Regions from separate parts of the Enterobacter dykesii genome, predicted to be linked through region 1. Evidence: predicted binding sites of a transcription regulator. Region 1 holds the regulator's gene; each other region holds the start of a gene.
The links. The regulator PurR, encoded in region 1, represses purine synthesis genes. The targets are predictions, from matches to a motif close to CANGCAAACGTTTGCNTG.
Positions count from the first base shown of each region.

Region 1 (2,269 bases):
CCCCATAAACATGGTTGCCACGGCGCTCGCCTGCTTGTGTTTAGGCACCACGCTGGCAGCCACGACCGACCCCAGCCCAAAGAACGCGCCGTGGTTAAGGCTGGTCAGAATACGCGACAGCATCAATGTGGTGTAGTCCGGCGAAATGGCCGAAAGCACGTTGCCGAGGGTGAAAATCGCCATCAGGAAAATCAGCGCATTGCGGCGCGCGCGGTGCGAAAGAAGAAGCGTCATCAGCGGCGCCCCGACCATCACGCCGATAGCGTAGGCGCTAATTAACATCCCTGCCGCAGGGATCGAGACATCTACGCCCCGGGCAATAACAGGCAGTAACCCCATCGGGGAGAATTCTGTGGTGCCAATCCCAAAAGCGCCAATCGCCAGGGCCAGCAGGGGAAAATTGATTTTCATGCGTCAACTCCGGATGCCGTGTCATGTGGTGACACAGAACAAAGAAGCGGAAAGCATGACATCAATCACAAAAAATGAGAAGTTAACAAAATGGCAAAAGATTTTTGCCAGAGAAGTAACAATCCGGGGTGTCGGGAGGGAGAAGGCTCTCCCTCCGCGTAAATCAGTGCAGCGCAGCCGTCAGACCGGCCGCAACAATCAGAGCCAGCACAACAACGGTGGTGAACAGCGAAAACTTAAGATCGGAACTCATCAATTTTTCTCCTTTTAATCCCCACACGAAAAGTGAGCTTGCTCATTTTTGCACAGATTACGTCAAAAATCTTCCTAGATTTATACTGATAACCACTTTACCTCTTCCCCTTTTCATCAAGATAGGACAAAATTCCACGCTAAATTTATTAGCGTACCGGCCATTGACCCCCTCCTGACGTCCCGTGTCGTTTTCCCGGCGTGCCGCAATTCAAGATTGCGTGATAAGGGTGAGAGAAGGCAAACGTTTACCTTCAAGTTTTTCAGGAGCTTAGGATATGGTCTGGAGTGACATTTAATGGCAACAATTAAAGACGTAGCAAAACGCGCAAACGTTTCCACTACAACCGTATCACATGTAATTAACAAAACCCGCTTTGTGGCGGAAGAGACGCGCAACGCCGTCTGGGCAGCGATCAAAGAGCTGCACTATTCGCCAAGTGCGGTTGCGCGTAGCCTCAAGGTTAATCACACCAAGTCCATTGGATTGCTGGCGACCAGCAGTGAAGCGGCCTATTTTGCCGAGATCATTGAAGCGGTCGAAAAGAACTGCTTCCAGAAAGGCTATACCCTGATTCTGGGCAACGCGTGGAACAGCATTGAAAAACAGCGTGCCTACCTGTCGATGATGGCGCAAAAGCGCGTTGATGGCCTGCTGGTGATGTGTTCCGAGTATCCGGAATCCGTGCTGTCGATGCTGGAAGAGTATCGCCATATTCCGATGGTGGTGATGGACTGGGGCGAAGCGCGCGCGGACTTCACCGATTCCGTTATCGATAACGCCTTTGAAGGCGGCTATATGGCCGGTCGTTATCTGATTGAACGCGGTCACCGCGAGATTGGCGTGATCCCCGGTCCGCTGGAGCGCAACACCGGCGCGGGCCGTCTGGCCGGTTTTATGAAAGCGATGGAAGAAGCGCTGATCAACGTGCCGGAAAACTGGATCGTGCAGGGCGACTTTGAGCCGGAGTCGGGCTACCGTGCGATGCAGCAGATCGTCTCCCAGCCGCACCGTCCGACCGCCGTGTTCTGCGGGGGCGACATCATGGCCATGGGCGCGCTCTGCGCTGCCGACGAGTTGGGCCTGCGCGTACCGCAGGATATTTCCGTGATCGGCTATGACAACGTGCGTAACGCGCGCTTCTTCACCCCGGCGTTGACTACCATTCACCAGCCAAAAGACTCGCTGGGCGAAACGGCTTTCAACATGCTGATGGACAGGATCGTCAACAAGCGTGAAGAGTCGCAGTCCATTGAAGTTCACCCGCGTCTTATCGAACGCCGTTCCGTTGCGGACGGTCCGTTCCGCGACTACCGTCGTTAATCGCTTTACGGGGCCAGCTATGCTGGCTCCCGTAACCATTCCCGGTTTAGCGTTTCGCTGTCTCCCAGATAGTCCAGCAGCCACGCCATCGCAGGCGAGACATCATTTTGCTGCCAGGTGAGGCAGCAGGCCGCATCCGGGAACGGATTCTCCAGCGTCAGCTCAACCCACTCTCCGGTATCGATGCGCGGACGCGCAAAATGAACGGGCACCATCGCGACGCACAGCCCGGCGCTGAGGCACGTCGCCGATGATTCCCAGTCCGGAGCCACCACCCGCCGC
Region 1 covers NZ_CP126604.1:1,882,727-1,884,995, reverse strand. The annotation lists gene F0320_RS09020 (MFS transporter) at 1-411, opposite strand, end outside; gene F0320_RS09015 (YnhF family membrane protein) at 575-664, opposite strand; gene purR (HTH-type transcriptional repressor PurR) at 962-1,987, shown strand; gene punR (DNA-binding transcriptional activator PunR) at 2,005-2,269, opposite strand, start outside.

Region 2 (2,269 bases), 240 kb from region 1:
ACCCTGACGGGATATTACATGCTGGCTGTACAGGTCATGCTGATGCTGCCGATCATGGTTAACGACATCGCGGGGACCCCTGCAGCCGTTAAATGGATGTACGCCATCGAAGCCTGCCTGTCGTTAACGCTGCTCTATCCGATTGCCCGCTGGAGCGAGCGGCGTTTTCGTCTGGAGCATCGCCTGATGGCCGGGCTGTTCCTGATGACGCTGAGCATGATGCCGATCGGCCTGGTGAACTCTCTCCAGCAGTTGTTTACGCTGATTTGCACGTTCTATATTGGCTCGATCATCGCCGAGCCTGCCCGTGAAACGCTGAGCGCCTCACTTGCGGATGCGCGTGCGCGCGGCAGCTATATGGGGTTCAGCCGGCTGGGGCTGGCGCTTGGCGGCGCATTAGGTTACGCCGGTGGCGGCTGGTTGTTTGATGCCGGCAAAGCGTTTAACCAGCCCGAACTCCCGTGGATGATGCTCGGCGCGGTGGGCTTTATGACGCTCCTTGCCCTGTGGTGGCAGTTCAGCCCGAAACGCAGCGCGAGCGGCATGCTCGAGCCAGGCGCGTAGCCTTTCCCTCGGGCGGGAGCTCCTCCCGCCCCACTTCTCAGTTTTTTCTGCTGGTTTCTGCCCATTCACGCTGACATACTGGCGCAACAGGACAGAAGCGCCGATTTTTCGTTGAGGAACACTATGAAGAAAATTGTCTTAGCCGCGGCATTAGTTGTCAGCGGTCTGCTGGTTGGCTGTAACCAGCTCACGCAATATACCGTCAGTGAACAGGAAATTAATCAGGCGCTGGAAAAACATAACAATTTCTCGAAAGACATTGGCGTACCGGGGCTGGCGGACGCCCATATCGTGCTCACAAACCTGACCAGCCAGATTGGACGTGAAGAGCCAAACAAAGTCACCCTGGCCGGTGATGCGGATCTCGATATGTCATCCCTTTTTGGCAATCAGAAGGCCAACATCAAGCTCAAGCTGAAGGCGCTCCCTGTTTTCAACAAAGAGAAAGGGGCAATTTTCCTGCAGGAGATGGAAGTCGTCGATGCGCAGGTGTCGCCGGACAAGATGGCGCCGGTTCTGCAAACCCTAATGCCCTATCTCAACCAGTCGCTGCGTAATTACTTTAACCAGCAGCCCGCGTACGTCTTAAGCGAAGACAAAAGCAAGGGTGAAGCTCTGGCGAAAAAATATGCAAAAGGTATAGAGGTGAAACCAGGAGAAATTATCATTCCTTTCACCGATTAACCTGAAGGGCGCTACGGCGCCCTTTTTTTTACGGAAAAGTGTGCAAACGAAAACGTTTCCGCTTATGATTTGTGTCCGGCAAAAACAGCCATCCTTATGACTGATTCCTGACAAGCCGGAGCTTCCATGACTGCACAACCCCAGGTTCTTAAAATCCGCCGCCCTGACGACTGGCATATCCATCTGCGTGATGGCGATATGCTGAAAACCGTCGTGCCTTATACCAGCGAAATTTATGGCCGCGCGATTGTCATGCCTAACCTGGTTCCACCAGTCACCACCGTCGATGCCGCTAAGGCCTATCGCCAGCGCATCCTGGATGCCGTTCCTGCGGGACACGATTTTACCCCGTTGATGACCTGCTATCTTACCGACTCGCTGGACCCGAACGAAGTGGAGCGCGGGTTTAACGAAGGCGTATTTACGGCGGCGAAACTCTACCCGGCGAATGCCACCACCAACTCCAGCCACGGCGTTACCAGCATTGATGCCATCATGCCGGTTCTGGAACGCATGCAAAAACTGGGCATGCCGCTGCTGGTCCATGGTGAAGTCACGCATGCCGAGATTGACATCTTCGACCGTGAAGCCCGCTTTATCGAGACCGTAATGGAGCCTCTGCGCCAGCGCCTGCCCGCGCTTAAAGTGGTCTTTGAGCATATCACCACCAAAGACGCGGCAGAGTACGTGCGCGACGGCAACGATCTCATCGCCGCTACCATTACGCCGCAGCACCTGATGTTTAACCGTAACCACATGCTGGTGGGTGGGGTGCGTCCTCACCTGTACTGTCTGCCGATTCTCAAGCGCAACATCCACCAGCAGGCGCTGCGCGAGCTGGTCGCCAGCGGATTCACCCGCGCGTTCCTTGGCACCGATTCCGCACCTCACGCCCGCCACCGCAAAGAGGCAAGCTGCGGCTGTGCAGGCTGCTTCAACGCTCCAACGGCACTGGCCAGCTACGCGACCGTCTTTGAAGAGATGAACGCGCTCGAACATTTTGAAGCCTTCTGCTCCCTTA
Region 2 covers NZ_CP126604.1:1,644,617-1,646,885, reverse strand. The annotation lists gene mdtH (multidrug efflux MFS transporter MdtH) at 1-564, shown strand, start outside; gene F0320_RS07765 (lipoprotein) at 688-1,248, shown strand; gene pyrC (dihydroorotase) at 1,375-2,269, shown strand, end outside.
Region 2: pyrC (dihydroorotase) is a predicted target of PurR. The motif match lies at 1,294-1,311, and genes of this name have one in related genera.

Region 3 (2,269 bases), 1.3 Mb from region 1:
ATCGTTACCAAAAACCGGGCGCGTGCTGGCGGTTATCGGTATGCTTCATGATAAAGATATCGGCGGGACGCTGGCCTGCATGGAGACTGTGGTCGATAGCTGGTATTGTGCTCCTCTGGAAGGGCCGCGCGGCGCGACGGCTGAGCAGTTGATGGAACATCTCGGCAAAGGCGCAATCTATAGTAGCGTGGCTCATGCCTGGCATGCCGCGATGGCGGATGCTAAACCAGAAGATACCGTGCTGGTGTGTGGTTCATTCCACACGGTGGCACATGTCATGGAAGTGATGGACGCGGGGAGAACCGGTGGCGAGTAAGTTTCAGAACCGTTTAACAGGAACCATTGTGCTGGTCGCGCTCGGGGTGATTATTCTCCCCGGGCTGCTCGACGGGCAGAAAAAGCATTATCAGGATGAGTTTGCCGCTATTCCGCTGGTGCCGAAGCCGGGTGACCGCGATGAGCCGGATATGCTGCCCGCGGCGACGCAGGCGCTGCCTGCCCAGCCGCCGGAAGGGGCGGCGGAAGAGGTGCGGGCAGGCGATGCCGCCGCACCGTCACTCGATCCGTCTCGCCTGGCGGCAGCGAGCAGCAGCGATATCGATCCGGTGCCGGTAGAGCAGCCTAAACCTGTGGAAAAACCGAAGCCGGTTGAGAAGCCGCAGCCGAAACCCCAGCAACAGCCACAGCGGGATAAAGCAGCGGAGCAGCTGGCTGCCGCATCAGAAACCCCTCCGCCGGCAAAACAGGACGCGGCACCGACCGGAAAAGCGTACGTTGTGCAGCTCGGCGCGCTGAAAAACGCCGATAAGGTCAACGAGGTCGTGAGCAAACTGCGCAGTGCGGGATATCGTGTTTACACTTCACCTTCCACGCCGGTGCAGGGTAAAATTACCCGCATCCTCGTGGGGCCAGAAGCGTCCAAAGATAAGCTTAAAGGTTCGCTGGGCGAGCTGAAGCAGATCTCCGGCCTGAGCGGCGTGGTGATGGGCTACAGCGCGAACTAAGTACGACCTGCTCCTTAAAGAGAGAGGCGATAAGCCACGGCGTTGAACATTTTTTCAGCGCCTTTTTTATTTACGCGCGGGAAGGAAATCCCTACGCAAACGTTTTCTTTTTCTGTTAGAATTCGCCCCGAACTGGATGACAGGGCGTTTAATCGTGGGACACATATGGTCTGGATTGATTACGCCATCATTGCGGTGATTGGTTTTTCCTGTCTGGTTAGCCTGATCCGTGGCTTTGTTCGTGAAGCGTTATCGCTGGTGACTTGGGGTTGTGCTTTCTTTGTCGCCAGTCATTACTACACTTACCTGTCTGTCTGGTTCACGGGCTTTGAAGATGAACTGGTCCGAAATGGAATCGCTATCGCGGTGCTGTTTATCGCAACGCTGATTGTCGGCGCTATCGTGAATTACGTGATAGGTCAGCTGGTCGAGAAAACCGGTCTGTCAGGAACGGACAGGGTACTCGGGATCTGTTTCGGGGCGTTGCGAGGCGTGCTGATTGTGGCCGCGATCCTGTTCTTCCTGGATACCTTTACCGGGTTCTCCAAAAGTGAAGACTGGCAGAAATCGCAGCTCATTCCAGAGTTCAGCTTCATCATCAGATGGTTCTTTGACTATCTGCAAAGCTCGTCGAGTTTTTTGCCCAGGGCATAAACCCTGAGATGTGGCTTAACGAGGAAAAGACGAATGTGCGGTATTGTCGGTATCGCCGGTTTCATGCCGGTAAACCAGTCGATTTATGACGCGTTAACGGTGCTTCAGCACCGTGGGCAGGATGCTGCGGGTATCATCACCATTGATGCAAACAACTGCTTCCGTTTACGCAAGGCGAATGGCCTGGTAAACGATGTGTTTGAAGCCCGCCATATGCAGCGTCTGCAAGGTAATATGGGGATCGGTCACGTTCGTTATCCAACTGCTGGCAGTTCCAGCGCCTCTGAGGCACAGCCTTTCTACGTCAACTCACCGTATGGCATCACCCTTGCTCATAACGGCAACCTGACCAACGCGCATGAGCTGCGTAAAAAGCTGTTCGAAGAGAAACGTCGCCACATTAACACCACCTCTGATTCTGAAATCCTGCTCAATGTGTTCGCCAGCGAGCTGGATAACTTCCGTCATTACCCGCTGGAAGCAGACAACATCTTTGCTGCGATTGCCGCGACCAACCGCCAGATCCGCGGCGCGTACGCCTGCGTGGCGATGATTATCGGTCACGGCATGGTGGCCTTCCGCGATCCAAACGGCATTCGTCCGCTGGTGCT
Region 3 covers NZ_CP126604.1:3,192,022-3,194,290, reverse strand. The annotation lists gene folC (bifunctional tetrahydrofolate synthase/dihydrofolate synthase) at 1-316, shown strand, start outside; gene dedD (cell division protein DedD) at 306-1,004, shown strand; gene cvpA (colicin V production protein) at 1,170-1,658, shown strand; gene purF (amidophosphoribosyltransferase) at 1,692-2,269, shown strand, end outside.
Region 3: cvpA (colicin V production protein) is a predicted target of PurR. The motif match lies at 1,097-1,114, and genes of this name have one in related genera.